3 regions of the Streptomyces sp. NPDC051064 genome follow, and region 2 is predicted to be linked to each of the others. Evidence: riboswitches for the same ligand, from Rfam matches in the RefSeq annotation. Region 2 holds a riboswitch; each other region holds the start of a gene.

Region 1 (10,224 bases), on a different contig from region 2:
CGAGCGGGGGCCCCGGGTGCCCGTCGGGCGGTAGGGCGGCCGGTACGGGGCGTCCGCCGTCGGCCTGTTCCTGTCGAGCTCCGCCGCCTCCGACACCGCGTTCTCGGGACCCCAGAGATAGCCGGTCCCCGCCGGGCCGGTCGTGCCGTCCTTGACGATCGGGTCCCGCCACCAGGACGGGCTGCCCGGCGTGGGCGGCGCCTTCACCTCGGGCGGCGCCCCGTGGCCGGCGGCGTGCGCCGTACTTTTTGGAGTGTGTGCCGTCGTGCCCGGCGCGTCCTCGGGCGGGGCCGTCCGGCGGTGCCGGCTCCAGACCGAGAAGCCGATCACGGTCAGCGACAGCATCGCGGCGAAGGCGAGCATCCCGCCGTTGTGCAGCATCGACAGCAGCAGCCCGCAGCCCGCCAGGGCCAGCACGAGTGCGATCAGCGAGGCGCCCTCGACCCGGCCCGACAGCAGCCTGCGCGCCTCGTTCTCGTCCTCGCCCTCCACCGGGAGCAGCAGCCACGCGAAGCCGTAGAAGATCAGCCCGATGCCGCCCGTCGCAGCGAGGACACCCAGCACGATCCGGAAGATCACCGGGTCCACGTCGCAGTACCGGCCGAGCCCGCCGCACACCCCGGCCACGACCTTCTGCCGCGGGCTGCGCTGCAGCCGCGGTGCCGGCTCGGGGGGCGGTGTGACGCCGGGGGAGGCGTCCTGGGGAACGGTCATGGCTCCATGGTGACGGCCCGTACGCCCTTGTGGGACCCGCGACGACCCTGGCCGATCCCTGATATTGCGTCCCGGAGGCCGGTGGGTGCCCGCCCGGTCACCCTGTGGCCTCCTCAGGGTCGAGTCCGGGCAGACCCTGATGCCGCGGCCCGCCGGAACGTGTGACGATCGGTACATGCCAGCAGCCACGACCCGAGCCCCGAGCTCCCACGCCCAGGACCCGGAGGAGCCGGCGCCGCGCAAGCTCTACCGCAGCGCCGACGGGCGGATGCTCGGCGGTGTCGCGCGCGGGCTCGCCGGACATCTGGGGCTGCCCGTCGCCTGGGTCCGGTTCGTCTTCCTCGGACTGTTCTTCGCGGACGGCCTCGGCGCCCTGCTCTACGCGGTGTTCTGGATCGTCGTACCGCTCGGGGTCGGCGGGGGCGGCGGGATGGGCGGGGTGGAGCGGTCCCTCTTCGAGACCGCCCCGGACGGCCGGCGCAGACTCCGCAAGCCGGACAAGGGCCAGGTGTTCGCCCTCGTCGCGCTGCTCGTCGGCGCCATGGTCTTCGTCGGCAACGTCGACATGGGCAGCAAGGCGGACCGTTACGTCTGGCCCGCGCTGCTGATAGGCGCGGGCTCCGTCCTGGTGTGGCGCCAGGCCGACAACGCGCGCCGCGCCCGCTGGATGGAGGTCGGCCGCCGCCGCCGTGTGCTGCAACTGGCCCGGGGACTGGCGGGCGTCGCGCTCGTCGGCCTCGGCCTCGCCGCCTTCATGGTGGTGCGGGGCTCGGCGGCCCAGCTCGGCACCGCGCTGACCGCCGCCATCGCCGTACTCACCGGGATCGCGCTGCTCGCGGGCCCCTATCTCGTGCGGATGACACAGGACCTCTCCGAGGAACGCCTGATGCGCATCCGGGCCCAGGAGCGTGCCGAGGTGGCCGCCCATGTCCACGACTCCGTCCTGCACACGCTCACGCTGATCCAGCGCAACGCGGACGACGGCGGCGAGGTCCGCAGGCTCGCCCGCGCCCAGGAGCGCGAGCTGCGCAACTGGCTGTACAACCCGGAGGGCACCGGCAAGGAGGAGGCCGAGGAGCCGGCGAGCCTCGCCGAGGCGGTCAAGCGGGCCGCCGCCGAGGTGGAGGACATGCACGGGGTCCCGCTGGAGGTCGTCGTCGTCGGCGACTGCCCGCTCGACGAGAAGCTGGCGGCGCAGATGCAGGCCGCACGCGAGGCGATGGTCAACGCCGCCAAGTACGGTGGCGAGGGCGGTGCCGTCCAGGTCTACGCGGAGGTCGAGGGCCGCACGGTCTTCGTCTCCGTACGGGACCGGGGGCCGGGATTCGACCTGGACGCCGTTCCGGGCGACAGGATGGGCGTACGAGAATCAATCATCGGCCGGATGCAGCGCAACGGCGGCACGGCGCGGCTGCGTTCGGCGCCCGGCGGGGGCACGGAAGTCGAGCTGGAGATGGAGAGGGCGAGCGAATGACCGAGAACACCGAAGCGACCGGGGGCCCGGAGCGCCGGGTACGGGTCGTGCTCGTCGACGACCACCGGATGTTCCGCACCGGCGTCCAGGCCGAGATCGGCCGCACCGAGGAGACCGGGGTCGAGGTCGTCGGCGAGGCCGCCGACGTCGATCAGGCGGTCACCGTGATCACTGCGACCCGTCCCGAGGTCGTCCTTCTCGACGTCCACCTCCCGGGAGGCGGCGGTGTCGAGGTGCTGCGGCGCTGCGCCCCGATGATGGGCGGCGTCGAGAACCCGGTGCGCTTCCTCGCGCTGTCCGTCTCGGACGCCGCCGAGGACGTCATCGGCGTCATCCGTGGCGGCGCACGCGGCTACGTCACCAAGACCATCACCGGCACCGACCTCGTCGACTCGGTCTTCCGGGTCCAGGAGGGCGACGCGGTGTTCTCGCCGAGGCTGGCCGGGTTCGTCCTTGACGCGTTCGCCTCGACGGACGCCCCGCCGGTCGACGAGGACCTGGACCGGCTGACGCAGCGCGAGCGCGAGGTGCTGCGGCTGATCGCCCGGGGGTACGCGTACAAGGAGATCGCCAAGCAGCTGTTCATCTCGGTGAAGACGGTCGAGTCCCATGTCTCGGCCGTGCTGCGCAAGCTCCAGCTCTCCAACCGGCACGAGCTGACCCGGTGGGCCACGGCGCGACGGCTGGTCTGAGCCCGGCCCGTGCTCAGGCGGGGTCGAGCGAGATGTTGAGCTTCTCGCCGGTCCTGCGGTAGCCGACGCCCGCGTAGATCCGCTCGACGTCGGGACCGCCCGGCTCCAGCCATACGGTGTGGAAGCCGCGCTCGAATGCCGTGCGGGTCAGCCAGGCGGAGAGCGCCGCACCGACGCCCCTGCGGCGGAAGGCGTCGGCGACGGCCAGACCGGCCAGTTCGCCGATGCCGTCGGCCGGGGGCGAGCAGCCGCCCGCGCCGGCGGGGCGGCCGTCCACGGTGGCCAGTCCCGAGACGCCGCCGCTCTCCGTCGCCCGGCGCAGCCAGGCGATCTCGCCGTCGTCGGGGCCGCCCTCCCCGCCGAAACCGGTGTGCTGGACGGCGGCCGCGGAGGTGAACTCCGCGTCGGTGACGGGCTCGGCGATGCGGAGGCCGTCCACCGGCTTGGGCGTAAGCAGGCCGTCGGCGGTGCAGGCCATGACGGGTGCGCGGTTCTCGACGGTGAAACCGGCCGCCAGCAGGGCCGGTTCGACTGCGGGCGCCCAGGCGGGCAGGAACTCCAGCCGGGGCAGCCGGTCGTGCTCACGGAACGCGGCGACCAGGTCGGCGACGTCCTGTGCGGTGGGTTCGGCCCCCTGGTCGGGGATGGCGTAGTTGGCGAACTTCAGCTCCCAGCCCGGGTTGTGGCGCACCGTGAAGGGGCCGACCCGGTAGTGGTCCGGCGAGCGGAGAGCGAGCGTACGGGCGTAATGCTGGATGGCGGTGTCCATGGGCCCGGGAGCCTATGCGACCCGTGTCGCTCCCGCGAAAGGCATTTCGCTGATCGGCGCGATACGGACGGGGGCACCTGGGCGCGGGGCGTGGATCATCTGGCCGCCGCCGATGTAGAGCCCGACGTGGGTGACCCCGGAGTAGAAGAAGACCAGGTCGCCCGGGGCGAGTTCGGACCGGGAGACGCGTTGGCCCGCGTTGATCTGGGTGTACGTCGTACGGGGCAGGGAGACTCCCGCCGCGCGCCAGGCGGCCTGGGTGAGGCCGGAGCAGTCGAAGGACGCGGGTCCGGTGGCGCCCCAGACGTACGGCTTGCCGAGCGCCCCGTACGCGAAGTCGACGGCCTGTGCCGCGCGGGCGTTGGGGGCGGCCACGGAACCGCGTGGGGCACCCCGGCCGGCCCGGGCGGCGCTGCCGCCGTGCGCGGCGTCGGCCGAGCGCTCGTAGCCGGCGCGCTGCTCGGCGGTGAGGCCGGCCAGGAGTTTCCGGGCGTCGGCGAGCTTGGTGCGGACCGCGTCCTTGTGCTTCTTCAGGTCGGCCCGGCGTGAGGCGAGGACCTCCAGCTCGTCCTTCGCCCGGGCGCGCAGCTGGGCGATGTCGCTGACCTGTCGGCGTACGCCCTGGAGCGCACCGGCCTGGCGGTCGCCCGCCCGGTCCTCGTAGGAGGCGCGCTCCAGATACTCGTCCGGGTCCGAGGAGAGGGCCAGCCGGACGGCGGGGTCGATGCCGGTGCTGCGGTACTGCGCGGTGGCGAACGAGCCGAGGGCGTCGCGCGAGGCGTTGAGACGCTCGGTCCTGCGGGCGGCCTCGTCCCGGAGGGCTTCGAGGGACTTCTCGGAGGCCGCCGCCTCCTCCTTCGCGCCGTTGTACTTCTCCGTGGCCACCTCGGCGTCGTGGTAGAGCCGGTCGACCTTGGCCTCGACCTGGGCCGGGGTGAGCTGGGGGTCGGCCTGGGCGGCGCCTTCGAGGGCGGTCGCGGTCGCGGCCCCGGCGAGGGCGAGGGTGGCTGCTGTGCGGGCAGCAGGCCCGGTGAACAGACGCTGCTTGGGCTTGCGGTGAGCGGCTTCTCGATGGGCGGCCACGGGGGTGGTGCGTCCTTCCGTTCGACTGCCCGTCGGTGGGTGCCGCGGGCCCGCCGGGGTCCGGCGGCGGGTCACCACAGGGGGGAGTGGCCCGCCGCCGGATTCCTGGCGGGGCGACCGGGAGCCGCCCGGTACGGGGGCGGTGGTGCAGAGCCGGTCACCTGGGAGGGACGCTAAACCCGGCGCACAGGGAAGAGGTGTAATGACAGCTATTGCCCTCATATGCTGTTTCGTTTCCGTCGGTTGACCGGAAAAATCAACCGGAGTCCGGCAATCCGCGCAGGGTCCGGGGGAACTCATCAGTAAGTCGTACCTGGCCGAAGAGTGGTGATATGGCCGCGGTTAGGCTGCGGCCATGGACGTACTCATCAATGTCTTCGTGGCCCTGCACATCATCGGTATCGCCTCCCTGCTGGGCGGCTTCCTGACCCAGATGAAGGCCATGGGGGCAGGCACGGCATGCTTCGTCCCGGCCATGCTGCACGGCGCGCTCACCATGCTCGTCACGGGTGTCGCCCTGGTCGGGCTCAACCAGGCCGACGACCAGAGCGTGAACAACGTCAAGATCGGCGTCAAGCTGCTGGTCCTGATCGTGGTCCTGGCGCTCGTCTACGTGAAGCGGGACGAGGAGAAGGTCGGCAAGGGCGCGTTCGCCGCCGTCGGCGGGCTGACGGTCGCCAACATCTTCATCGCCACGCTCTGGACCTGAGCGCGCACGGGCGGGCCCGGGGCTGTGCCCCGGGCCCGCCCGCCGGTGGTGCTGCCGCGCGTCACGCGGGGCGCACGCTGCCGTAGATCGGCATGTAGTAGATCGACTCCTCGCGGACGTTCGCACCCGGCTTCGGCGCGTGGATCATCATGCCGTCGCCCTTGTAGATGCCGACGTGGCTGATGTCGTCGTAGAAGAAGACCAGGTCTCCCGGCTGCAGATCCGCCGTGGCCACCCGGGTGCCGACCTCGACCTGGTCCCAGGTGGTGCGGGGCAGATCGACGCCCGCCTCCTTCCAGGCCGCCTGGGTGAGCCCGGAGCAGTCGTACGAGGACGGGCCAGTCGCCCCCCAGACGTACGGCTTGCCGATCTGGGCGCGTGCGAAGGCCAGGACCTTCTCGGCCTTCGAGGCGTAGCCGCTGTCGGAGCCCGTGCCGCCGGTCTCCGTGCCGGTGCCCGAGCCGGCATCCTCCTTCGCGGCCTCCTCCTTGGCGGCCTGCTCGGCCTTCTCCTTCGCGGCCTGCTGCCGGGCCAGCTCCTCGGCCTTGCGCTTGGCCTCGGCCTCCTTCTCGCGCTCCAGCTCCGCGAGTCGCGCCTTCTCCTCGGCGGTCAGCTCCGACAGCAGCGAGCGGGCCTCGGTGAGCTTCGTCTGCACCTGCTGCTTGCTGGTGCGCAGCGTGGCCTGCGACTCGGTGAGCGTCTCCAGGCTCTTCGTCGCCTCGACGCGCTTCGCCGCCGCCTCCTTCTGCTGCGTACGGAAGTCGGCGACCGCCTTCTGCTGCTGGCTGGTCATCCGGGCCATCAGCTGGTCCTGGTCGAAGTACGACTGCGGGTCGTCCGCGAGGAAGAACGTCGCCGTCGGGGCGATCGAGCCGCTGCGGTACTGCGCGGCGGCGTAGTTGCCCAGCTCCCGGCGCGTCTCGTTGAGCTTGTCGGCCCGCTTCGCCGCGGCCTCCAGCAGCGCGTCGACCTTGGAGCGCTGCTCGGCCGACGCGCTCTTCGCCTTGTTGTACTGCTGCGTCGCGGTGCCGGCCTGCCGGTACAGGGCGTCGACCTTCTTCTGCACTTCCTCGATGCTGGGCTTGGGCTCGGCGGGGGCTGCCGTCGCGCTCTGCGTGGAGAGCAGGGTGACGGAGGCGAGCGCCGCGGTCGTGAGACCGACGGCGGGGGTGGTGGTGCGCACCCGGGTGCGCGGCTTGCGATGCGACGCCAAGGCCGGCATCTCCTTCCGTGGACCGCCTACCGGGTTAGCTGTCGGGTTCGGGCGGAACGGAAGGCTGCCCTACGGTCCGGTGGAGACGGACCGATTCACCCCGGTGCTGCGTGTGGGTCCCCGGTTCCGGACACCCTTCGGGGGGTACGGATTCGGCGGGGGTGCCCGTGTGGCGCGGTTCGCCTCAAGGGGGTACGGGGCACCCGTCGGAGCACGCTAGCCAACCCGTGGTGTCCCTGTGAAGGTTGATGTTCGATATGCCCGATACATTTTCGTGACCTTTTCCGGGTGGCGGTCCACGGGCCGGGGAACCACCCTGGAATCTCACGTTCTGTGGGTGGATGATCTCGTTACGCACACGGTCCGGGGCCCTTGTCGCCGATGCGGCCCCGGGCTGTCGGTGCGGCCGCCTAGACTCGTGAGGCGATGAGCAGCCTCTTTGACGACAGTTTCCTGACCGGCCTCCAGCAAGCGGAGGACGGCCCCCCGCCGCCCCCCGAGGAGCACGCGCCCGAAGCGGTGCCGGAGGGCCTCTTCGAGGACGTCTTCGACGCGCCTCCGCCGCCGCGTGACGCCTACTACCGCGACGGTGCCCCGCGCCCCGTCACCGACTCCGCCGCGCTGCTCGAAGGGCTGAACACCGAGCAGCGTGCCGCCGTCGTGCACGCCGGGTCCCCCCTGCTCATCGTCGCCGGGGCCGGCTCGGGCAAGACCAGGGTGCTCACCCACCGGATCGCCCATCTGCTGGCCGAGCGAGGGGTCCATCCGGGGCAGATCCTCGCGATCACCTTCACCAACAAGGCCGCCGGCGAGATGAAGGAGCGCGTCGAGGACCTCGTGGGCCCGCGCGCCAACGCCATGTGGGTCATGACCTTCCACAGCGCCTGTGTGCGGATCCTGCGCCGTGAGTCGAAGCGCCTGGGCTTCACCTCCTCGTTCTCGATCTACGACGCCGCCGACTCCAAGAGGCTCATGGCGCTGGTCTGCCGCGATCTGGACCTCGACCCGAAGCGCTACCCGCCGAAGTCGTTCACGGCGAAGGTCTCGAACCTGAAGAACGAGCTGATCGACGAGGAGACGTTCGCGGGTCAGGCCGCCGACGGCTTCGAGAAGACGCTGGCCCAGGCCTACGCGCTCTACCAGGCGCGGCTGCGCGAGGCCAACGCCCTGGACTTCGACGACATCATCATGACGACGGTCCACCTGCTCCAGGCGTTCCCCGACGTCGCCGAGCACTACCGCCGCCGCTTCCGGCACGTCATGGTCGACGAGTACCAGGACACCAACCACGCCCAGTACACCCTGGTGCGCGAGCTGGTGGGCCCGGCCGGCGAGGACGACGCCCCGGGCGAGCTGTGCGTCGTCGGTGACGCGGACCAGTCGATCTACGCCTTCCGCGGCGCGACCATCCGCAACATCCTCCAGTTCGAGGAGGACTATCCGGACGCGACCACGATCATGCTGGAGCAGAACTACCGCTCCACACAGACGATCCTCTCCGCCGCCAACGCCGTCATCGAGCGCAACGAGAGCCGCCGCCCCAAGAACCTCTGGACGAACGCGGGCGCCGGCACCCGTATCGCCGGCTACGTCGCGGACACCGAGCACGACGAGGCGCAGTTCGTCGCCGACGAGATCGACCGGCTGACGGACTCCGGGGACGCGAAGGCGGGCGACGTCGCCGTCTTCTACCGCACGAACGCCCAGTCCCGTGTCTTCGAAGAGATCTTCATCCGCGTCGGACTGCCCTACAAGGTGGTCGGCGGAGTGCGCTTCTACGAGCGCAAGGAGGTCAGGGACGTCCTGGCCTACCTCCGGGTGCTGTCCAACCCCGAGGACACCGTCCCGCTGCGCCGCATCCTCAATGTGCCCAAGCGGGGCATCGGCGACCGGGCCGAGGCGATGATCGACGCCCTGTCGATGCGCGAGAAGATCTCCTTCCCGCAGGCGCTGCGCCGGGTGGACGAGGCGTACGGCATGGCGGCCCGGTCGGCGAACGCCGTGAAGCGGTTCAACACGCTGATGGAGGAGCTCCGCACGATCGTGGAGTCCGGCGCCGGCCCGGCGGTCGTGGTGGAGGCCGTCATGGAGCGGACCGGCTATCTCGCCGAACTCCAGGCATCCACCGACCCGCAGGACGAGACCCGTATCGAGAACCTCCAGGAGCTCGCGTCCGTCGCTCTCGAATTCGAGCAGGAGCGGGCGGAGGAGGAGGGTGCGGGCACCCTCGCCGAGTTCCTGGAGAAGGTCGCGCTCGTCGCCGACGCCGATCAGATCCCCGACGAGGACGAGGACGGCTCCGGCGTCGTCACGCTGATGACGCTGCACACCGCGAAGGGCCTCGAATTCCCCGTGGTGTTCCTGACGGGCATGGAGGACGGCGTTTTCCCGCACATGCGCGCGCTGGGACAGGTGAAGGAGCTGGAGGAGGAGCGCCGGCTCGCCTACGTGGGCATCACGCGCGCCCGGGAGCGCCTGTATCTGACCCGGGCGTCGATGAGGAGTGCGTGGGGGCAGCCCTCGTACAACCCGCCGTCGCGGTTCCTGGAGGAGATCCCGGACCAGCACCTGGAGTGGAAGCGCAAGGGGCCGATGGCGGCTCCGGCGGGGCCGACGTCCGGCATCACGTCGTCGCTGTCCTCGTCGCGCTCGAAGTCCGGGCCGTCGGGGTTCGCGACCCGGCGCACCTCCGAGAAGCCGGTGGTCACGCTGGTGGTCGGGGACCGGGTCACGCACGACCAGTTCGGCCTGGGCACGGTGACGGCGGTCGAGGGGTTCGGCGACCAGGCGAAGGCGACGGTCGACTTCGGCGACGAGCGGCCCAAGAAGCTGCTGCTGCGCTACGCGCCGGTCGAGAAGCTCTGACCCGGGCCGGCCGTCACAGGGGGGCAGCCCTCATGTGACGGCCGGACTCAGTTCGGGTTGATGCCGTGGCTGCGGAGCCAGGGCATGGGGTCGATCGCGGAGCCGCCACCGGGCCGTACCTCGAAGTGCAGGTGCGGGCCGGTGGAGTTGCCGGAGTTCCCCGAGTAGGCGATGACGTCGCCCGCCTTGACCGAGCCGGAGCGGATCTTGGTGGTGCTGAGGTGGCAGTACCACGTCTCGGTGCCGTCGGCCGCGGTGACGATGGCCATGTTCCCGTAGGCGCTGTTCCACTGGGTGCGGACCGTGCCGTCGGTCGCCGCCATGACGGGGGTGCCGTAGGAGACGGGGAAGTCGATGCCCGTGTGGACGGACATCCAGTTCACACCGGCCTGGCCGTAGGTGGCGCTGAGGCCGTGCTGCTTCACGGGCAGCATGAACTTGGGACGCGCGGCCTCGCGGCGCGCGGCCTCCTCCTCGCGCTTCTTCTTCTCGGCGGCCTGACGCTCCTTCAGGTCGATGCGCTCCTGGGTGCGGCTGGCGCGGTCGGCGAAGTTCTCGGCGTCGGCGCTGAGGTTGGCGAGCTGGGTGTCCAGCTTGTTGTTGGCCACGGCCGGCTTGACCGTGTCGGCGGCCGCCATGGACGCGGTCTCGTCCTTCGTCTCCTCGCCTCCGCCGACACCGCTCACCGAGGCCGCGGCGATGCCC
Region 2 (10,224 bases):
AGGGGAACGGGCATTTCGAGCTGGTGCAAGGGGCCGGTGGTTCCCTGAACGGCACGACCAGCTTCGAACGCACCAACTACTTCGAGACGATGCCCACGCACCAGCTGGAGCTGGCCCTGTGGCTCGAGGCCGACCGGATGGGCTCCCTGCTCGCCGCGCTCGACGAGGAGTCCATGGAGAACCAGCGGGACGTCGTGAAGAACGAGCGCCGCCAGCGCTACGACAACGTCCCGTACGGCACGGCCTTCGAGAAGCTCACCGCTCTCGCCTACCCGGCCGGCCACCCGTACCACCACACGCCGATCGGCTCGATGGCCGACCTGGACGCGGCGACGCTGGAGGACGCGCAGGCGTTCTTCCGTACGTATTACGCGCCGAACAACGCCGTGCTCTCCGTGGTCGGGGACATCGACCCGGAGCAGACGCTCGCCTGGATCGAGAAGTACTTCGGCTCCATCCCCTCGCACGACGGCAAGCAGCCCCCGCGCGACGGCACGCTGCCCGGCATCATCGGCGAGCAGCTGCGCGAAGTGGTCCAGGAGGAGGTCCCCGCGCGTGCGCTGATGGCCGCCTACCGGCTGCCGCACGACGGCACCCGCGAGTGCGACGCCGCGGACCTGGCCCTGACCGTGCTCGGCGGCGGCGAGTCGTCGCGCCTGCACAACCGGCTGGTGCGCCGCGACCGTACGGCGGTGGCCGCCGGATTCGGGCTGCTCAGGCTGGCCGGCGCGCCGTCGCTCGGCTGGCTGGACGTCAAGACGTCCGGTGGCGTCGAGGTGCCGCAGATCGAGGCGGCCGTCGACGAGGAGCTGGCCCGCTTCGCCGAGGAGGGCCCCACGCCGGAGGAGATGGAACGCGCTCAGGCGCAGTTGGAGCGCGAGTGGCTCGACCGTCTCGGCACGGTCGCCGGCCGCGCGGACGAACTGTGCCGTTACGCCGTCCTGTTCGGCGACCCGCAGCTCGCCCTGACCGCGGTGGGCCGTGTGCTCGAAGTGACGGCCGACGAGGTCAAGGCAGCCGCCCGGGCGCACCTGCGCCCCGACAACCGTGCGGTCCTGGTCTACGAGCCGGTCGAACCGGCCGACGAGACCGAGGGCACCGACGCGCCCGAGGGGGCCGACAAGTGACCGACGCCGCCGTGACTGGAGTAGCGATGGAGTACCACCCGCAGCCGACCGCCGGCGAGGCCAGGCCCTGGGCCTTCCCCGCGCCCGAGCGCGGCGCCCTGCCCAACGGGCTGACCGTGCTGCGCTGCCACCGGCCCGGCCAGCAGGTCGTCGCCGTGGAGATCTTCCTCGACGCCCCGCTGGACGCGGAGCCCGAGGGACTGGACGGTGTGGCCACGATCATGGCGCGCGCGCTGTCCGAGGGCACGGACAAGCACTCCGCGGAGGAGTTCGCCGCCGAACTGGAGCGGTGCGGCGCCACGCTGGACGCCCACGCGGACCACCCGGGTGTCCGCGTCTCCCTGGAGGTACCGGTCTCCCGGCTGACCAAGGCCCTCGGCCTGGTCGCAGAGGCTCTGCGGGCCCCGGCCTTCGCGGAGAGCGAGATCGAGCGCCTGGTGGGCAACCGCCTCGACGAGATCCCGCACGAGCAGGCCAACCCGGCCCGGCGCGCGGCCAAGCAGCTCTCCAAGGAGCTCTTCCCCGCCACCGCACGGATGTCACGCCCGCGCCAGGGCACCGAGGAGACGGTCCGGCGCATCGACGCCGCCGCCGTACGCGCCTTCTACGACGCCCATGTGCGCCCGTCCACGGCGACGGCGGTCGTCGTCGGCGACCTCACCGACGTGGACCTGGACGCGCTGCTCTCCGACACCGTCGGTGACTGGTCGGGCAATGCCGGCCAGGCCCGGCCCGTGCCTCCGATCACCGCGGACGACACCGGCCGTGTGGTCATCGTGGACCGTCCGGGAGCCGTGCAGACGCAGCTGCTGATCGGCCGGATCGGCGCGGACCGGCACGACAGCGTGTGGCCCGCCCAGGTCCTCGGCACGTACTGCCTGGGAGGCACTCTGACCTCCCGGCTGGACCGCGTGCTGCGTGAGGAGAAGGGCTACACCTACGGCGTCCGGGCCTTCGGACAGGTGCTGCGCTCGACGGCGCCCGGTTCCTCGTCCGGGGCGGCGGGTGCCGCGATGCTCGCCATCAGCGGCTCCGTCGACACCGAGTCCACCGGTCCCGCGCTGGACGACCTCTGGAAGGTCCTGCGCACCCTCGCGGCCGAGGGGCTCACCGACGCCGAGCGGGAGACCGCCGTGCAGAACCTCGTGGGCGTCGCCCCGCTCAAGTACGAGACGGCGGCGTCCGTCGCGGGCACCCTGGCCGACCAGGTGGAGCAGCACCTCCCGGACGACTACCAGGCGAAGCTGTACGCACGCCTGGCCGACACCGGCACGGTCGAGGCGACCGCCGCCGTGGTCAACGCGTTCCCGGTCGACCGGCTGGTCACCGTCCTGGTCGGGGACGCCGCTCAGATCAAGGAGCCCGTGGAGGCGCTCGGTATCGGTGAGGTGTCGGTCGTCAGCGGCTGAAAGAACCGGACATGACGGACCCCGGCGGCTGTACTTCCGCCGGGGTTCCGTCATTTGTCCGTATTGCAGAGAAGGTAGCAATTCGTCCTGTGGGATGTGCGACAAAAGGCCCTTTCCGTTTGGCGGGGGAAAGTCTCCCGATCTAGCGTCGGCGCGGCTGTCCGCCGGACGATTGCCGCGCCCGCGGCGCCGGACAGCCATCGCCGAGTCCCCGTCAGGCGCGAGCCTGGGGAGCCGGGGACCCATGAAGTCCCTGGGGTGAATCGGATCCCTGTACCTCGTCGGAGGCTCAGGGGCCCGTAGGAGACCTTCCTGCTCCGAACCCGTCAGCTAACCCGGTAGGCGAGAAGGAAGGAAAGGACCAGCCCCTCCATGGCGTTCATCCGTGCCACCGGGAAGCACCGTGCCCCGAGCCGCCTGACGCGCAAGAGTGCCAGGGTCGCCGGCGTCGCCGCCCTGGCCACCACCGGCGTACTCGGTGCCACGGCCTCCCCGGCCCTCGCCGCGGACTCCGAGGTCACCGCGGGCAGCACCGGCCTGACCCAGACGGTCGCCCTCGACACCACCCTCGCCGCCCAGATCGAGGCTCAGGCGAAGGCCCAGAAGCACCAGGCCGACGTCGCCGCGAAGGCCGCGGCCGAAGCGAAGGCCAAGGCGAAGGCGAAGGCCGAGGCCAAGCGCAAGGCGGAGGCCCGCGCCAAGGAGGCCCGCGAGGAGAAGGCGCGCGCCGCCCGCGCCGCCGAGCGCGCCCGGCTCAACGCCTTCCACCTCCCGGTCGCCGGTTCCCACGTCACCACCGGCTACAAGTCCGGTGGCGCGCTCTGGTCCTCCGGCTCCCACTCCGGCGTGGACTTCCAGGCCGCGTCCGGCACCTCGGTCGTCGCGGTCGGCGCCGGTACGGTCGTCGAGGCCGGCTGGGGTGGCGCCTACGGCAACAACATCGTGCTCAGGATGAAGGACGGCACGTACACCCAGTACGGCCACCTCTCCTCGATCGGCGTCTCCGTCGGCCAGAGCGTCGGCTCCGGCGAGCAGATCGGCCTCTCCGGCTCGACAGGCAACTCCACCGGGCCGCATCTGCACTTCGAGGCCCGGACGACCCCCGAGTACGGCTCGGACATGGACCCCGTCGCCTACCTCCGCGCCCACGGCGTCCAGGTCTGACCCCACGCAGCACCGCGATCTCCGACGAAGGCCCCGGCACCCGCCGGGGCCTTCGCCGTGCCCCGGGGCAGATGCGTGCCATAGCCCCCGCGGAAGTGCTCCCTGGCCAAAAGATATCCATGGATTCCACCCCGCCATCGGAAATTCCGGCCGGTTGCAATAGAGTCACAGAACAGGCGTCGATCGGCCGCGTTTCGCGGGGATTAAGGCGGAGGTTCGGACATGCGCATTCCCGCGCATTCGGTATGCACGGCAATCCGTGACGACATCGTCTCCGGTGTCTTCGAACGCGGCAGCCGCCTCACCGAAGAGGTGCTCGCGCGTCGATACGGCGTCTCCCGCGTCCCGGTACGCGAGGCGCTGCGCACCCTGGAGTCCGAAGGGTTCGTCGTCACCCGCCGGCACGCGGGTGCCTGTGTCGCCGAGCCCACCGAGCAGGAGGCGGCCGACCTCCTGGAGATACGCATGCTCCTGGAGCCCCTCGGGGCCGCGCGCGCGGCGCAGCGCCGCACCGAGGCGCATCTCAAGGTGCTCCGCGGCCTGGTCAGGCTGGGCCAGGAGCGGGTGCGCCGGGGCGAGGGGGAGGACCTGCGCTCCCTGGGGGGCTGGTTCCACGAGACGCTGGCGCAGGCCTCGGGGAGCCCCGCGCTGATCGCTCTGCTCACCCAGCTCCGGCACAAGATCGCCTGGATGTACGCGGTCGAGCAGCCGGTCCGCCCCGCGGACTCCTGGGCCGAGCACGGCGCTCTTGTCGACGCCGTCGCCCGCCGCGACGCGGAGCGGGCCAGGGCGCTCGCCATCCAGCACGCCGAGCGGGCGACAGCGGCCCACCGACTGCGGCTCGCGCCGGGGCACACGCCCGGCCAGGCCCGGGTGAGGACTTCGCAACACCCCGTAAACATCGGGGGAGTCCGTCATTAACAATTGCGCCGTATACAAAGAGAGTAATTATCGGAGGGCTTTCTTTTTGCTGCCCTGATCCATTCTTTCCGGAGCTCTGTCCGCTCCGCTTCGGGAAACGGAAAAGCCGCGGCTCCCGGTCGGGGGTGCCGCGGCTTTTCGCAGAAAAAAATCCGGTTCGAAGTGGCCGGAATCAGACGGTCTCCGGGAGCTCCTCGAGCCCTTCGGCGACCAGCTTGGCCAGACGGTCCAGGGCGGCCTCGGCGTTGTCCGCCTCGGATGCGAGCACGATCTCCTCGCCGCCCTGGGCGCCCAGGCCGAGCACCGCGAGCATGGAGGCGGCGTTCACCGGGTTGCCGTCGGCCTTGGAGATCGTCACGGGGACGCCGGAGGCCGTGGCGGCACGGACGAAGATGGAAGCGGGGCGGGCGTGCAGGCCCTCGGCCCAACCGACGTTGACGCGGCGCTCAGCCATGGTTCTGCCCTTCACGTAACAATGGGTTGTCTAGACCAGTCTCTCATGCAGTGCGCGCTGCCGTGCCCGGCACCGTCACCGGCCTGCCCGCCGTCCGCCGGCACCCCCAGCGTGCCCCTGTCGAGATCCCGCCGCTACCGGTGCCACGAGCCGTAGGCTTTGCCCATGGAGCCCACTCCGGAGCAGAGTCCGCATCACGCGTACCCCGACCACTGGGAGGCGGACGTGGTACTCCGCGACGGTGGCACCGCGCGGATCAGGCCCATCACCACGGACGATGCCGAGCGGCTGGTCAGCTTCTACGAGCAGGTGTCCGACGAATCGAAGTACTACCGCTTCTTCGCCCCGTATCCGCGTCTCTCCGCCCGTGACGTGCACCGCTTCACCCATCACGACTACGTCGACCGGGTGGGACTGGCCGTCACGATCGGCGGCGAGTTCATCGCCACCGTCCGCTTCGACCGGATCAACGAGCAGGGCAGGCCCGCCTCGGCCCCCGCCGACGAGGCGGAGGTCGCCTTCCTCGTGCAGGACGCCCACCAGGGCCGCGGCGTGGCGTCCGCCCTCCTCGAACACATCGCGGCGGTGGCCAGGGAGCGGGGGATCCGCCGTTTCGCCGCAGAGGTGCTGCCCGCCAACAACAAGATGATCAAGGTGTTCCGGGACGCCGGCTTCACCCAGCAGCGCAGCTTCGAGGACGGCTCCGTCCATCTCACCCTCGATCTGGAGCCCACGGCCGAGTCCCTCGCCGTCCAGCGCGCCCGTGAGCAGCGGGCCGAGGCGCGCTCCGTGCAGCGCCTGCTGGCCCCCGGCTCCGTCGCGGTCATCGGCGTCGGCCGCGCGCCCGGCGGTGTGGGCCGGACCGTGCTGCGCAACCTCCTGGGCTCGGGCTTCACCGGGCGCACGTACGCCGTGAACACCTCCTTCGCCGCCGATACGGGAACGGTCGACGGGGTGCCCGCGCACCGCTCGGTGGGCGAGACCGGCGAGCGGGTCGATCTCGCGGTCGTCGCCGTTCCGGCCGACCGGGTGCCCGAGGTCGTGGCCGACTGCGGCGAGAACGGCGTCCAGGGCCTCGTCGTCCTCTCCGCCGGTTACGCCGAGCGAGGCACCGAAGGCCGGGAACGGCAGCGGGAACTGGTCCGGCAGGCACGCTCCTACGGCATGCGGATCATCGGCCCGAACGCCTTCGGCATCATCAACACGTCCGGCACGGTCCGCCTCAACGCCTCCCTCGACCCCGAGTCGCCCCAGGCCGGGCGCATCGGGCTCTTCACCCAGTCCGGCGCCATCGGCATCGCCGTCCTGTCCGGTCTCCACCGCAGGGGCGCCGGGCTGTCGGCCTTCATCTCCGCGGGCAACCGCGCCGATGTCTCCGGCAACGACTTCCTTCAGTACTGGTACGAGGACCAGGACACCGATGTCGCCCTGCTGTACCTCGAATCACTGGGCAACCCGCGCAAGTTCACCCGGCTCGCCCGCCGGACGGCCGCCGTGAAGCCGGTGGTCGTGGTGAAGGGCGCCCGGCACAGCGGATCCAATCCGCCGGGCCACGCGGTGCCCGTCAGCCGTATCCCCGACGCGACGGTCTCCGCGCTGATGCGCCAGGCGGGCGTGATCCGCGTCGACACCGTGACGGAGATGGTCGACGTCGGTCTCCTCCTCGCCGGCCAGCCCCTGCCGGACGGCCCCCGCGTGGCGATCCTGGGCAACTCGGAGTCGCTCGGCCTCCTCGCCTACGACGCCTGCATGGCGGAAGGGCTCCGCCCGCGCCCGCCCCGCGACCTCACCACGGTCGCGAGCCCGCAGGACTTCCGGGACGCGCTGGCCGAGGCCCTCGCCGACCGGACGTGCGACGCCGTGATCGTGACCGCGATCCCCTGGGTGGGGGAGAACGGCGAGGCGGAGACCGGTGACGGCGAGGTCCTGGCCGCCGCCCTGCGCGAGGCGGCGGCCCACGGCCCCGCCAAGCCCGTGGCCGTGGTGCACGTGGAGATGGGCGGCCTGGCGCAGGCCCTCGCCGCCGCCACGAGCACGGCCGCCCCGCGCGCGACCCGGCGGCCGGCCGGCCCCGCGGCAGCCCCGAGCCCGCCCGCCCCCGCCCCCCCGGCGGACGAGACAGGCGCCCCGGTGCCGACCGCGCCCGACAGGAGTACGGGCGGCTCCTGCGCCGCCGGGCGCATCCCCGCCTACCCCGCCGCCGAGCGAGCAGTCCGCGCGCTCGCCGAGGCGGTGAAGTACGCCCAGTGGCGGCGCCAGGCGGCCGCCCCCGGCAGGGTGCCCGAATTCCTGGACGACACCATCGACGAGCACGGGACCGCCGCGCTGATCGAGACGCTGCTCGGCCCGAGCCCCGGCCCGCGCGGCCGTCCGCTGACCCATGACGAGGCCCGCGAGCTGCTCGCCCGCTACGGCGTCACCGTACGGCCCGCGCTCCCCGCCCCCGATCGGGAGGCAGCCGTCGCCGCCGCCGAGAAGATCGGCTACCCGGTGGCCCTCAAGACCACCGCCCCCCATCTCCGGCACCGCGCCGACCTCGGTGGTGTCCGGCTCGATCTCGCCGGGGAGGACGCGCTGCGCCGGGCGTACGACGAACTGACCGATCTGCTGGGCACGCCCGCCGAACTCCGGCCCGTCGTCCAGGCCATGGCGCCCAGGGGTGTCGACACCGTCGTCAGGGCGTCCATCGACGCTGCCGCCGGTGCGGTCCTCTCCTTCGGCCTGGCCGGCGCGCCCTCCGAGCTCCTGGGCGACACGGCCCACCGTCTCGTCCCCGCCACCGACCGCGACGCGGCCGAGCTGATCCGCTCCATCAAGGCGGCTCCGGTGCTGTTCGGCTGGCGCGGGTCCGCTCCGGCGGACACCGGGGCGCTCGAAGAGCTCCTGCTGCGGGTGTCCCGGCTGGTCGACGACCACCCCGAGGTGGTTTCGGTCGCCCTGGAACCCGTCGTCGTCGCCACGCACGGCCTGACGGTGCTCGGAGCGAGCGTCCGGCTCGCCCCGCCCCCCGCCCGCAGCGACCTCGGCCCCCGCCGGCTCCCCAGCTACTGAACGCCCACGGACCCCCGCACAGCGTCCCCGGCAGTCACCGGCCCCCCGTAGGATGGTTCCCATGGCAAAGACCGGTACGACGACCCAGGGGCTGCGCGCGGCGATCGAGCGCAGCGGCTACTACCCGGCCCTCGTGGCCGAGGCGGTGGAGGCCGCCGTCGGCGGGGAGCCGGTCGCTTCGTACCTGGTGCACCAGGAGACCACCTTCGACTCCAACGAGGTCCGGCGCCATGTCACGGTCCTCGTCCTGACGGACACGCGCTTCATCGTGAGCCACACCGACGAGCAGGCCGCCGACACCAGCTCCCCGACGCCGTACGCCACGACGTCCACCGAGTCGGTCAAGCTCGACCGGATCTCGTCCGTCGTGGTCAGCCGCGTCGTCGCCAACCCCGAGAAGTACGTGCCCGGCACGCTGCCCCGCGAGGTCGTCCTGACCATCGGATGGGGCGCCGTCTCCCGCATCGACCTGGAGCCCGCGGCCTGCGGCGACCCCAACTGCGAGGCCGACCACGGTTACACCGGCAGCTCCACCGCCGACGACCTGAGCCTCCGTGTCAGCGAGGCCGGGGACGGCCCGGACACCGTGCGCCAGACCCTCGCCTTCGCCCAGTCCCTCTCCGAGGCCACGGCCGCGACCGCGGCGGCCCCGCGCTGATGGTCCAGCCCGCATGGCAGGACCCCGTCCTGCTCGCCCCCGAGAGCGCGCCCGTACCCGAATACGGAACCGGCTCGCTCGCGGACCTGCTGCCGACGCTGGTCGCGGGACAGGGCGTGCCCGGCTTCGAGGCGACGATCCCGGAGCTCACCCCCGCCGACCGTAACTGCGTCTTCCTGATCGACGGACTCGGCTGGGAGCAGATCAAGGCCCACCCGGACGAGGCCCCCTTCCTGCACTCGCTGCTCCCCACCTCCCGCGGTGGCACCGGCCGGCCGGTCACATCGGGCTTCCCGTCCACCACGGCGACCTCGCTCGCCTCCGTCGGTACGGGCCTGCCCCCGGGTGAGCACGGCCTGCCCGGCTACACGGTCCGCAACCCGGCGACGGGCGCGCTCATGAACCAGCTCCGCTGGAAGCCGTGGACCGACCTCAAGGCCTGGCAGCCGCACCCCACCGTCTTCAAGCTCGCCGACGCCGCCGGAGTGCGCACGGCTCAGGTCTCCGCCCCCGGCTTCGAGCAGACGCCCCTGACCAAGGTCGCGCTCAGCGGTGGTTCCTTCCTCGGCCGGCTCACCGGCGAGGACCGGATGGACCTCGCGGCGGAGCGGCTCGCCGCAGGCGACAGGTCCCTCGTCTACACGTACTACAGCGAGGTCGACGGCCAAGGGCACCGCTTCGGCGTCGACTCCGACGCCTGGCGCGGCCAGCTGATGTACGTCGACGGACTCTCCCGGCGCCTCGCCGAGCAGCTTCCGCCCCGCTCGGCGCTGTACATCACCGCCGACCACGGCATGATCGACATCCCGTTCGACGAGCACTCCCGGATCGACTTCGACGAGGACTGGGAGCTGAGCGCCGGAGTCGCCCTGCTGGGCGGCGAGGGCCGGGCCCGTCATGTGTACGCGGTGCCCGGGGCCGAGGCGGACGTGCTGACCGTCTGGCGCGAGGTGCTCGGCGAGCAGTTCTGGGTGGCGAGCCGTGAGGAGGCCGTCGCGGCGGGCTGGTTCGGCCCGCGGATCGACGAGCGGGTCCACGGCAGGATCGGCGACGTGGTGGCCGCCGCCCACGACGACGTGGTGATCACTGCCTCGGTCAAGGAGCCCCACGAGTCCGCGATGGTGGGGATGCACGGTTCGCTGACCCCCGTGGAACAGCTGGTTCCGCTCCTCGAAGTACGCTCGTAGCCGACCTCTTCCTTCCCCCGCACCCGCACACTCCTCCGAAAGGCGCGCCCCCTCTCATGCCCGAGCTCGTGTTCTTCTCCGGGACGATGGATTGCGGAAAGAGCACCCTGGCTCTCCAGATCGGCCACAACAGGTCGGCGCGCGGCCTGCGGGGAGTGATCTTCACCCGGGACGACCGGGCGGGGGAGGGGAAGCTGTCGTCGCGGCTCGGACTGGTGACGGAGGCGGTCGAGGCTTCCCCGGGCATGGATCT
Region 3 (10,224 bases), on a different contig from region 2:
CCGGCGCACCTCGGCCGCGTCCGGGTCGACCACCGTATAACCGGTCTCGCCGGGCAGCACGTAGTGCAGGTGCTGGCGCGCGAGACGGCGGATGTACGCGTCGTCCTTGAGCCGCGCCTTCTCGTCACGCAGCTCCTCGGTCCGCTCGTGCGCCTCCCGCGAGAGCCTCTCCTGATCGGCGATCTGGTCGCGCTGGGAGATGTACTGCCGCATGGGATACGCGAGGGCGACCACCAGGGAGCAGACGATCAGCGCCAGGAACGCGGCCCGCCCGGTGAGCCGCGAACGGCGGGCCTGGCGGCGGTTCTGGGACCGGTAGACGCGGGCCGCCGTCTGCTCACCGAGCAGCCGCAGCCTGGTCGCGGTGGAGAACCGGTCGCGGTCCTTCCCGGCCATGTCTCACGCCTCCCCGTTACGCACGTCCGTCCCCGCACACGGTACGGGACCGGATGCGGGGACGGACGGAGGCTGGTGCTCCGGACTCGGGCTGTCAGCCCTCGAAGCGGAACCGCGGGAACGCCGAACGACCGGCGTACACGGCGGCGTCGTCGAGGATCTCCTCGATGCGCAGCAGCTGGTTGTACTTGGCGACGCGGTCCGAGCGGGCCGGGGCACCGGTCTTGATCTGGCCGCAGTTCACGGCGACGGCGAGGTCGGCGATGGTGACGTCCTCGGTCTCACCGGAGCGGTGGGACATCATGCACTTGAAGCCGTTGCGCTGGGCCAGCTCGACGGCGTCCAGGGTCTCGGTCAGCGAACCGATCTGGTTGACCTTGACGAGCAGGGCGTTGGCCGAGCCCTCCTCGATGCCACGGGCGAGGCGCTCGGGGTTGGTGACGAACAGGTCGTCGCCGACGATCTGCACCTTGGAGCCGAGCTTGTCGGTGATGACCTTCCAGCCCGCCCAGTCGTCCTCGTACAGCGGGTCCTCGATGGAGACCAGCGGGTACGCGGAGACGAGCTCCTCGTAGTACTCGGTCATCTCGGCCGCCGAACGGGACTTGCCCTCGAACTCGTAGACGCCGTCCTTGTAGAACTCGGACGCGGCGACGTCGAGCGCGAGCGCGATGTCGCGGCCCGGGACGTAACCGGCCTCCTTGACGGCCTCGAGGATGAGGTCGAGGGCGGCGCGGTTGGACTCGAGGTTGGGGGCGAAGCCGCCCTCGTCACCGAGACCGGTGGACAGGCCCTTGGTCTTCAGGACCTTCTTCAGGGTGTGGTAGATCTCCGCACCCCAGCGCAGGGCCTCGGAGAAGGACTCGGCGCCGATCGGCGCGATCATGAACTCCTGGATGTCCACGTTGGAGTCGGCGTGCGAGCCGCCGTTCAGGATGTTCATCATCGGAACGGGCAGCAGGTGCGCGTTCGGGCCGCCGAGGTAGCGGAACAGCGGGAGGTCGGAGGCCTCGGAGGCGGCGTGCGCCACGGCCAGCGAGACACCGAGGATGGCGTTGGCGCCGAGGGAGGCCTTGTTCTCGGTCGCGTCCAGGTCGAACATCGCCTGGTCGATGAGGCGCTGCTCGGTGGCGTCGTAACCGACGAGCTCCGGGCCGATCTGCTCGATCACGGCGAGGACGGCCTTCTCGACGCCCTTGCCCTGGTAGCGGTTGGGGTCACCGTCGCGAAGCTCAATGGCCTCGAACGCACCGGTGGAGGCGCCGGACGGAACAGCAGCACGTCCCGTGCTGCCGTCGTCGAGGCCAACCTCGACCTCGACGGTGGGGTTGCCCCGGGAGTCGAGGATTTCCCTGGCTACGACGACGTCGATGGACGGCACGAGGCATCTCCTTCTGGGATCTGACACTGGTTGTGCAGGGTCACTGTGGCCTTGCGCCACGAGCCTAACCGGCTCGGCGCGCTCCGTCGGCCGTCCGCCCGTCCCCTGGGACGAAAAAGGACCCAAGGGCCTGCATTCCGGGCAAAGCTCCAGAATTCTACTGACGAGTAACCACAACAGTTGAACACTCACCCTTACGGCGAGCCCGCGTCCACACCCCGTCGGAGGGTCCGGACGCGGCCCGGCCCGGCGCGCGGGGGGTCTGCGCGCCGGGCCGGGCTCCGGGGCAGGAGGAAGACCCCGGGGTACTACCGACTGCTTCGGGTTCCGACTACTTCAGGTGGAGCTGCTGACCCGGGAAGATCAGGTCGGCCTTGTCGACGATGTCGTCGTTCAGCTTGAACAGCTTCTGCCAGCCACCCTTGACCTTCTTCGCGTCGGCGATCTTGCTGAGGGTGTCGCCGGACTTCACCTTGTACTCGCCGTCACCCTTCTCGACCTTCTCACCGGTGGGGGTGGTGACGGTCTTCTCGGGAGCCGTGCGCTTCTCGCTGCGCGTGGTGGGCTGCTCGGCCTTGCGCTCCGGCGCGGCCTGCGGGGCCGTGTCGCCGTTCTTCGCGGAGCCGGTGTCGACACCCGGGTCCACACCGTCGTTCGTCAGACCGCCGGCGCCGGCGCAGGCCCAGGCGCCCGGGCCCTGAAGGTCGAGGAGCTTCTCGGCGGCGGCTATCTGCTGGTCCTTGGTGGCCAGGTCGGCGCGGGAGGCGTACTGGGTGCCGCCGGCGGCCGCCCAGCTGGACTGCGAGAACTGCAGGCCGCCGTAGTAGCCGTTGCCGGTGTTGATGGACCAGTTGCCACCCGACTCGCACTGGGCGACGGCGTCCCAGGTGTCGACGGAGGCGGCGGAGGCGCCGGTCGCGCCCATCAGCGGTACGGCGACTGCGGCACCGGCGACACCGGCCAGGGTCGCGACACGGACGGCCTTGGACGGGCGACGGTGCTTGCCCTTGCTGGAAAGCAGCATGGTTCTCCTCACCGACGCCTACGAGGTGAGCTGTCGGGTTCGGGCCTGTGAGTTGCCCGGTCGCCCTCACTTTCGGACGACTTCACCCCTAGCCGTGTCTCCGCCCGTCTTCCGACGGCCGGGTCCGGCGCTTACCTGGGTCCCCCGCTCCTGCCTACGGCGCTTTACGCGTCGGTTCCCTTCGGCCGACGGCAGGATTCGGCGTGACGGTCGAAGGTGCCCGCGGTGCGAGCGGCTCCGACCGTAAACACACGCAACCCCCACATTCAAAGATGGACATAACGACTAATCAGCCCGTAACGCCCCCACGTGGAGGGTCGTTTTCGCAGGTCGGAGCCAATATGGACGGAGCGGGCGGACCGGACGCACCAGTTGAAGCAAAGAGACCCATGTCTCACTTACGCATAAGCGGACATAGGCCTCTGAACTACCCCCTCTTTCGGGGTGTTTTCACGCTTTTGATCAGTTGGTGGCGGCCTCCGCCCGGCTGCCCTGCGCGTCCGCCCCGAGGTCCAGGGTCTGGCCGGGAAGGATCAGGTCCGGGTCGGAGCCCAGCTCGTCCTCGTTGGCCGCGTAGAGCGCGGTCCAGCCGCCGGGAAGCTCCTGCGCGTCGGCGATCGCCCAGAGGTTGTCGCCCTCGCGGACGGTGTACGTCCCCTCCGCGCCCTGACGCGCGTCGGATTCACCGCGCGAGGCGTGGCGGCCGGACTCGCGCCCGTCGTCCTGGCCGGTCCTGGCGGTCGCCTCAGGGGCCGGCGTGCCGCGGTGCTTGCCGCCCTCCTCCGTGCCGCCCTTCGGGGCGCCGGACGTCCCGGAGGCCTCGGGGGACGGAGTGGCGGACGGCGTCGTGCCGGCCTCGTCACCCTCGCCCGTCCTGCCGTCGGACGCGTCCCGGCCCGCCTCGCCCTTCGCGTCGGAGTCGTCCGAGGTGGCGGCGTCGTCCGAGCTGTCCGCCGGGTCGGTCGCGTCGGAGGAAGGCGTCCCGGACGGCGTCGCGGAATCCGAGGGCTCGGCCGAGGGCTCGGCGGACTCCTCGCCGCCCGGGTCGACGCCGGGCAGCCCCTCGTCCAGGGAGAGCCCGGAGATCACCGAGCAGCTGGCCCACGCCTGCGGTCCCTTGTCGTCCAGGATCTTCTCCGCGACCGCTATCTGCTGCGAGCGGCTGGCGAGGTCGGCGCGCGGCGCGTACGCCGTGCCACCGTAGGCCGACCAGGTGTCCTGCGAGAGCTGCAGGCCACCGTAGTAGCCGTTGTCGAGGTCGGCACTCCACATGCCACCGCTCTCGCACTCGGCGACCCGGTCCCAGGTCGACGCGTCGGCGGCCTGTGCGCCGCCCGCGCCGAGCAGCGGGATGGCAATGGCCGATCCGGTGACGCCTGCAGCGACGACGATGGCGGGTGCCTGACGAGGGCGACGGTGTCTGCCGGTCGCGGAGCCCATGGGATTGCCTTCCGTGTGACTGACGTGTGACGGGTGAGTCGAACGGTGAACCTAGCCGTACTCGAACGTGTGTCACAAGTCGATGCAGCGGAGATCACGTGAAAGTCACAGAGTTGACAGGCTGTCACTTTTTTCCACCCGATGTCCGGGACCGAACTCCACGGGAAGCGTGCGCAGTCCACGCATGATGAGCCCGCCGCGCCAGCGCAAATCGGCAGGTTCCGCGGCAAGCCGCAGGTCGGGAAGGCGCCTCAGCAGCGTCGCCAGCGCCACCTGGCCCTCCAGCCGGGCCAGCGGCGCACCCAGGCAGTAGTGGATGCCGTGCCCGTATCCGAGGTGCTGATTGTCACTGCGCGCGAGATCCAGGGTGTCCGCATCCTGGAACCGCTCCGGGTCCCGGTCGGCGGCGGCCAGCACCACGAGAACCGGGTCCCCCGCCGCGATGTCCTGCCCTCCCAGCGTCACGGGTTCGGTGGCGTAACGCCATGTCGCGAGCTCCACCGGGCCGTCGTAGCGCAGCAGCTCCTCGATGCCCGTGGCGAGCAGGTCCGTCTCCCCGGCGGCCAGCGAGCGTTCCAGGCGCTCGCGCTGGGACGGATTGCGCAGCAGCGCGTAGGTGCCGTTGCCGATGAGGTTCACGGTCGTCTCGAAACCGGCGAAAAGGAGGATGAATGCCATCGCCGCGGCCTCGTTCTCGCTGAGGTGCTCGCCGTGGTCGCTCGCCCGGATCAGCCCGGAGATCAGGTCGTCGCCGGGATTCTCCCTTTTGCGGTGGATGAGTTCGGCGAGATAGCCGCGCATCTTCTTGACCGACCTGGCCACCCCGCCGCGCGGTCCGCCGCCGTGCCGGATCATCATGCCCGCCCAGTCGCGGAAGTCGTCCTGGTCCTCCCGGGGCACGCCCAGCAGGTCGCAGATCGCGTAGATCGGCAGAGGGAACGCGAAGTCATGGATGAGGTCCGCCTTCCCCTCCTCGATGAAGGTGTCGATGAGGCGGTCCGTCAGCTCCTGCACGCGCGGCGCGAACTCCGCGACCCGGCGCGGAGTGAACGCCTTGGACACGAGCCGGCGCAGTCGGGTGTGGTCCGGGGGGTCGATGTTCAGCAGGTGCGTCATCAGCTCCGCCTTGCGCTCCCCCGGGATGCCCGTCTTCCCCTTGGCGTTGGCGGAGCCCGCGTGGTGGGCGGGGTTCTTGGAGAGCCGGGTGTCGGCGAGCGCCTGCCGGGCATCGGCGTAGCGGGTCACCAGCCAGGCCTCGACACCGCTGGGCAGCTTCGTGCGGTGCACGGGGCTGTGCTCGCGGAGCCAGGCGTAGGCGGGGTACGGGTCGGTGGCGAACTCCCAGGTGAAGAGTTCGGGGGCTGCGTCGGGCGTGGGAGCCGTCCCGGGGCTGTCGTTCACTCCTCGACGCCGTCCGGAGCGGCCCCGGGCCCCCCGAGGCCCTCCGCCGCCCGGATCGCGTCCCGGTAGGCGCGGGCGGCGGCCCGCAGGGCGGCCTCCGGGTCGGTGCCGTCCTGCTCGGCCTCCACGGCGAGAGCGAGCAGCCGGTAGCCGACCCCGTCGCCCTCGGGGAGCGCTGCGTCGAGGCTCGCGGCCCGGGCCCTGCTGCCGAGCTTGGCGGCCAGCGCCAGACCGGGCTGGCCGAGCGGCACCCCGTCGGTGACCGACTCGCGCTGCTTCTCGATCGCCTTCGTACGGAGCCAGTGCGCGTGGACGTCCTCCGGGGTCTCGGCGGTCTCGTCGCCGAACACATGCGGATGACGGTGGATCAGCTTCTCGACGATCGTGGCCGCGACATCGTCGATGCCGAACGGCTCCTCCTGGTCCTCCTGCGCGATCCGGGCGTGGAAGACGACCTGGAGCAGTACGTCGCCGAGCTCCTCGCGCAGCTCCTCGCGGTCGCCGTCCTCGATGGCCTCGACCAGTTCGTACGCCTCCTCGATGGCGTACTTCGCGAGTCCTTCGTGCGTCTTCTGCGAGGTCCACGGGCATTCGAGCCGGACCCGGTCCATGACCTGGACCAGGTCCAGGAGCCGCGCGCCCGGCAGGTCGTACGAACCGGGCAGCAGCTCCAGGTCCGGCATCTGCACCCGGCCCGAGCCGCCGAGCCGGGCCAGGCCGTCGGTGAGCGGCTGGTTCCCCTCGCCGCCCACCAGCACCACCACGGTCCGGCCGCCCGCGCAGTCGTCCACCAGGTCCTCGGCCGAGGGCGCGGTGTGTTCCACGGCCACCCCCGCCTCCCGCAGATAGGGCAGCTGCGGATGGCCGGACTCGGCGCACAGCACGCGGTCCGCCGCGTGCAGCGTCTGCCAGGCGGGCCAGGACAGCAGACCGGGGGCGACCCGGTGGCTGGCGGTGAGCAGGACGATACGGCCGGGGTCTTCAGCGTTCACACCCCGAACCTACCTCCGGTCGGGCGGGGTCAGGCGCCTGCCTCGGGCTCCTGCCCCTGGACCGGCGTGACCTGGGTGATCCACGGGGCCTTGTACGTGCTGAGCTGGACCTTCTTGTTGTCCCAGCTGCCGTAGCGCGGATTGACCTCGATGTGCAGCGCCTTCGACGCCTTGGTGAGGCTCTCGCCGACCGCCTGCACCCCGACGGGGTTCTGCAGGTCGGCGCCGAGCGCCTGGGCCAGCTTCTGGAGCTGGACCTCCTGGCGCAGACTCGCCTCGATCTGGCCGGGCGCCACCCAGCGCTGCTCCAGCATCAGCGTCTTCACGCCCTCGTCCCCGCCGGACTGCTCGGCGGCGGCGCTGCGGATCTGCTGGACCTCCTTGCGGCTGACGCTCACCCCGGCGTCCTTCGCGGCGCGGTCCAGGACCCGCCCGAAGATCAGGCCGGACAGCTTGACCCGGGTCAGCTGGCCCGACTTCGTCACCAGGTCCACGGACCGTTCGGAGTCCTGCTGCGCGGTGCGCACGTCGGCCGCCTGCGCCTGGACCGTGGCCACGTCGATCCGGTCGCCGCCGACCACGGCCGCAGCACCGGGATGGGCCTCACTGCCACAGGCGGTCAGGAGCGGCGCCGCGACGAGCGTTGCGGCGGTAAGGGCGAGCGCGGTGCGACGTCGGCGGTGCAAAGGAGCCTCCCGGGGAGAGTTTGTGCATCAGTGCACAAAGCCTTGCGGTGATCGATGTTAGGCAGTGGACGTGATTCGGGCCACTGCTTCGACCAACGATTTCCGGACCGGTCAGTGCGGGGTCACGGACGAAATCCCTTCGGGCCGGCCTGTTCCGGCCGTCCGCCGCCTCACACCGAGCCGCGTACATCCTGGTGGTGGGTCAGTTGCCGGCGGAGCTCCGTGGGGAGCGGGTGGTGCGGTCCGTAGGCCCGCTCGGTGTCGTACAGCAGGGTCTGCAACTGGGCGCGGCCCGCCGTGTGGTCGCCCATCCCGAGCAGGAGGTGGCCGATCCGGTGGCGGATGTCGAAGGCCCGGCCGGGGCCGGAGGACGTCACGTAGCCGTTCTCGTAGTAGGGGAGGACGGCGCGGTACTCGGCGAGCGCGGCGGCCGCCTCACCGAGCTGCTCCAGGCACTGCGCGGCGTCGTAACGGAACTGCAGGGTCTGGGAGTCGGCGGGGCCCGCCTCCGCCGCACGGTCGTCGGCGAGGCGGCGGAGCTCGGGGAGGGCGCGGCGGTACTGGCCGTCGTCCATCAGCGTCGCCGCGTACTGCTTGCGCAGGATCCGGACGACCGGTGAGTGTTCGCCGTGCTCCAGGGCGGCGGCCGGCAGGATCCCCCCGAGGATGTCGACTGCCTGGGTGATGCGGCCCTCCTCGAGCAGCCGTTTCACGTCGTCGACGGCCTGTGCCACATCGGGCCTGGCCGGCGGTGTCCGGGGCGGGGCGGGTGCCTGCCGGCCGGGGACGGGCACCGGCGCGGGGGCGGCCGCCCGGTCCGGCCAGGGGGCGTGCGGGCGGAGGAAGGGGCGGGTCGGGTCGAGGGGCCCGGCCGGTGTGCCGCCGGCGGGCAGCAGGGGCCGCAGGGACTCGTAGACCTCCTGGGCCGAGGCGGGGCGGTCCTGCGGGTCCTTGGAGAGCAGCCGCAGGACGAGTGCTTCGAGCGCCTCGGGGACCTCGGGCCGGATGTGCCTGACCGGGAGCGGGGGCTCGTAGAGGTGGCGGTGCAGGACGCCGAGTGCGGTGGAGCCCGCGAACGGCACGTCACCGCTGAGGAGTTCGTGCAGGAGCACACCGAGTGCGTAGAGGTCGGTGTACGGGCCGACGGCACCGCCCATCGCCTGCTCGGGGGCCATGTAGGCCGGCGAGCCGATCGGTGAGCCCGTGTGTGTCAGCCGGGTGGTGTCGGTGTCCATGACGGAGGCGATGCCCAGGTCGAGCACCGTGAGGGTGCCGTCGGGCTTCACCATCGCGTTACGGGGCTTGAGGTCCCGGTGGACGATCGGCACGGCGTGCACCGCGGAGAGCACCGCGCACAGCTGGGCGGCGATCGCCACGGCCCAGGGCCACGGGTAGGGGTCGTGCTCGGCGAGATGGTCGGCGAGGTCGGCGCCCTCGACGTACTGCATGACGAGGAAGAGGTCGTCGCCGTCGCTGCCCGCGTCGTGGACGGTGACCAGACCGGGGTGGTCGACCTGTGCGGTGACCCGGCACTCCCGGACGAACCTGCGGCGCAGATCGTCGGCGGCTTCGCTGCCGGTGGGGCCGGCCACCCGGTCGGGGCGCAGGAGCTTCACCGCGACCCTGCGGTCGAGGCGCTGGTCGTACGCCGTCCAGACCTGGCCCATGCCGCCTTGGCCGAGAATCGTCGCCAGCTGGTAACGACCGGCGATGACACGCCCGTTCACCGGCTGTCGCCCTCCTTGCGGAGGTAGTCGCTCAGCTCGTCGAGCTCGGCGCGCACCTGGTCGAGGCGCTGGGGGGCGGCGGGCCTCGGGGTGTCGGACGGCGCGGCGGGTGGCGGCGGCGTGGGGCTCTGCCGTGGGGCGGGCGGGTAGCCGTAGGCAGGAGAGGGCGGCGCCTGCCGCGGTCCGAATCCGGCGGACGAAAACGAGGACGCCCCCGGGTGCGGGGGGCCGTACGGAGCGGCGTACGGACCCGGGTGGGAGACCCCGTGCGGGCCGGCCGGCGGACCGCCGTACGGACCGAAGTGCCGTATGTCCGTGTACAGGTAGTAGGTGACCGTGCCGACGAAGACCACCAGCATCCAGGACAGGGTGATGATCGCCTGCCCGTCCGTCATCACCTCTTCCTCCGGCGGCAACGACCCGAGGTACGCGATGAGTCCGGCGTTCAGCGCCAGCACGAGGCCGAACAGCCACCAGTCGCGCTGCTTACGGGTGACGATCGCCAGCCGCAGCATGGCCGCCCAGGCGAGGAGTCCACAGCTCAGCAGCGCGAGTGCCACGAAGACCACGCGCAGCGTGACGAGCGTGGCCGAGGACGGAGAACGCTTCGGCTGCTGCTCCGGCGGATAGCCGTAGCCGTGCATGTGCTGCTCCCGGAGGGCGTGGATCGGACGTGTGCAGTGAGCGTATACACCGACACGGACAACCCGTCCCTGGTTGTGCACAACCGTTGTGCTTCACGTCACTCCGGAGCGACGGAGCCGTCCGTGAGCCCGTCGTACATCCCCTGCACCAGCTGCCCGCCCAGCCGGCCCGCCGTGCGCAGCGCGTCCTCGAACGCGGCGAGGGCACTGAACTGCTCTCCGTACGCGCGCTGTTCGGCCAGTGGCAGACGCGGCACCTGGAGACGGCGGGCGTCGAGCCGGGTCGCGGTGGAGGCGTAGCTGCTGGCCTGCCGGTTGTTGGCGGTGCCGCGCAGGAAGCCGGCGAGGAACCAGGGGTCCAGGGCCGCCGGATCGGGCCGCAGGAGCTGGAGGTTACGGCCGAGCACGGCCCCGGCGGTCGCGTCGTCGACGACTCTGGCGACCGCTCCTCCGCCGAGTACGGGCACGACGACGTCTCCCGGCTCCAGCAGGAGCGGCTCGTCCTCCGGGGACGCGGCCGGGGTGGAGGGCGT

What was found. A riboswitch is a leader RNA that binds a small molecule or an ion and turns the genes downstream of it on or off. The one in region 2 is predicted to bind cyclic di-AMP.
Positions count from the first base shown of each region.
Region 1: it holds a riboswitch for cyclic di-AMP, as region 2 does, so the genes downstream of both, ACIBCU_RS08390 (NlpC/P60 family protein) here and ACIBCU_RS20760 (M23 family metallopeptidase) in region 2, are expected to answer to the same signal.
Region 3: it holds a riboswitch for cyclic di-AMP, as region 2 does, so the genes downstream of both, ACIBCU_RS31935 (transglycosylase family protein) here and ACIBCU_RS20760 (M23 family metallopeptidase) in region 2, are expected to answer to the same signal.

Region 1 covers NZ_JBITFK010000002.1:333,792-344,015, forward strand. Annotated here, with positions in the region: gene ACIBCU_RS08360 (PspC domain-containing protein) at 1-714, opposite strand, end outside; gene ACIBCU_RS08365 (PspC domain-containing protein) at 890-2,188, shown strand; gene ACIBCU_RS08370 (response regulator transcription factor) at 2,185-2,880, shown strand; gene ACIBCU_RS08375 (GNAT family N-acetyltransferase) at 2,894-3,649, opposite strand; gene ACIBCU_RS08380 (NlpC/P60 family protein) at 3,662-4,732, opposite strand; gene ACIBCU_RS08385 (hypothetical protein) at 5,088-5,441, shown strand; gene ACIBCU_RS08390 (NlpC/P60 family protein) at 5,503-6,663, opposite strand; cyclic di-AMP (ydaO/yuaA leader) riboswitch at 6,662-6,822, opposite strand; gene pcrA (DNA helicase PcrA) at 7,081-9,519, shown strand; gene ACIBCU_RS08400 (M23 family metallopeptidase) at 9,567-10,224, opposite strand, start outside.
Region 2 covers NZ_JBITFK010000005.1:555,880-566,103, reverse strand. Annotated here, with positions in the region: gene ACIBCU_RS20770 (M16 family metallopeptidase) at 1-1,127, shown strand, start outside; gene ACIBCU_RS20765 (pitrilysin family protein) at 1,154-2,536, shown strand; cyclic di-AMP (ydaO/yuaA leader) riboswitch at 2,728-2,896, shown strand; gene ACIBCU_RS20760 (M23 family metallopeptidase) at 2,909-3,700, shown strand; gene ACIBCU_RS20755 (GntR family transcriptional regulator) at 3,923-4,621, shown strand; gene ACIBCU_RS20750 (HPr family phosphocarrier protein) at 4,794-5,075, opposite strand; gene ACIBCU_RS20745 (GNAT family N-acetyltransferase) at 5,241-8,126, shown strand; gene ACIBCU_RS20740 (DUF5998 family protein) at 8,188-8,784, shown strand; gene ACIBCU_RS20735 (nucleotide pyrophosphatase/phosphodiesterase family protein) at 8,784-9,971, shown strand; gene ACIBCU_RS20730 (thymidine kinase) at 10,028-10,224, shown strand, end outside.
Region 3 covers NZ_JBITFK010000010.1:249,160-259,383, reverse strand. Annotated here, with positions in the region: gene ACIBCU_RS31945 (septum formation initiator family protein) at 1-396, opposite strand, end outside; gene eno (phosphopyruvate hydratase) at 491-1,777, opposite strand; gene ACIBCU_RS31935 (transglycosylase family protein) at 2,109-2,801, opposite strand; cyclic di-AMP (ydaO/yuaA leader) riboswitch at 2,802-2,973, opposite strand; gene ACIBCU_RS31930 (transglycosylase family protein) at 3,264-4,241, opposite strand; gene ACIBCU_RS31925 (cytochrome P450) at 4,347-5,642, opposite strand; gene ACIBCU_RS31920 (nucleoside triphosphate pyrophosphohydrolase) at 5,639-6,634, opposite strand; gene ACIBCU_RS31915 (SurA N-terminal domain-containing protein) at 6,664-7,320, opposite strand; gene ACIBCU_RS31910 (serine/threonine-protein kinase) at 7,491-9,047, opposite strand; gene ACIBCU_RS31905 (hypothetical protein) at 9,044-9,691, opposite strand; gene ACIBCU_RS31900 (N-6 DNA methylase) at 9,790-10,224, opposite strand, start outside.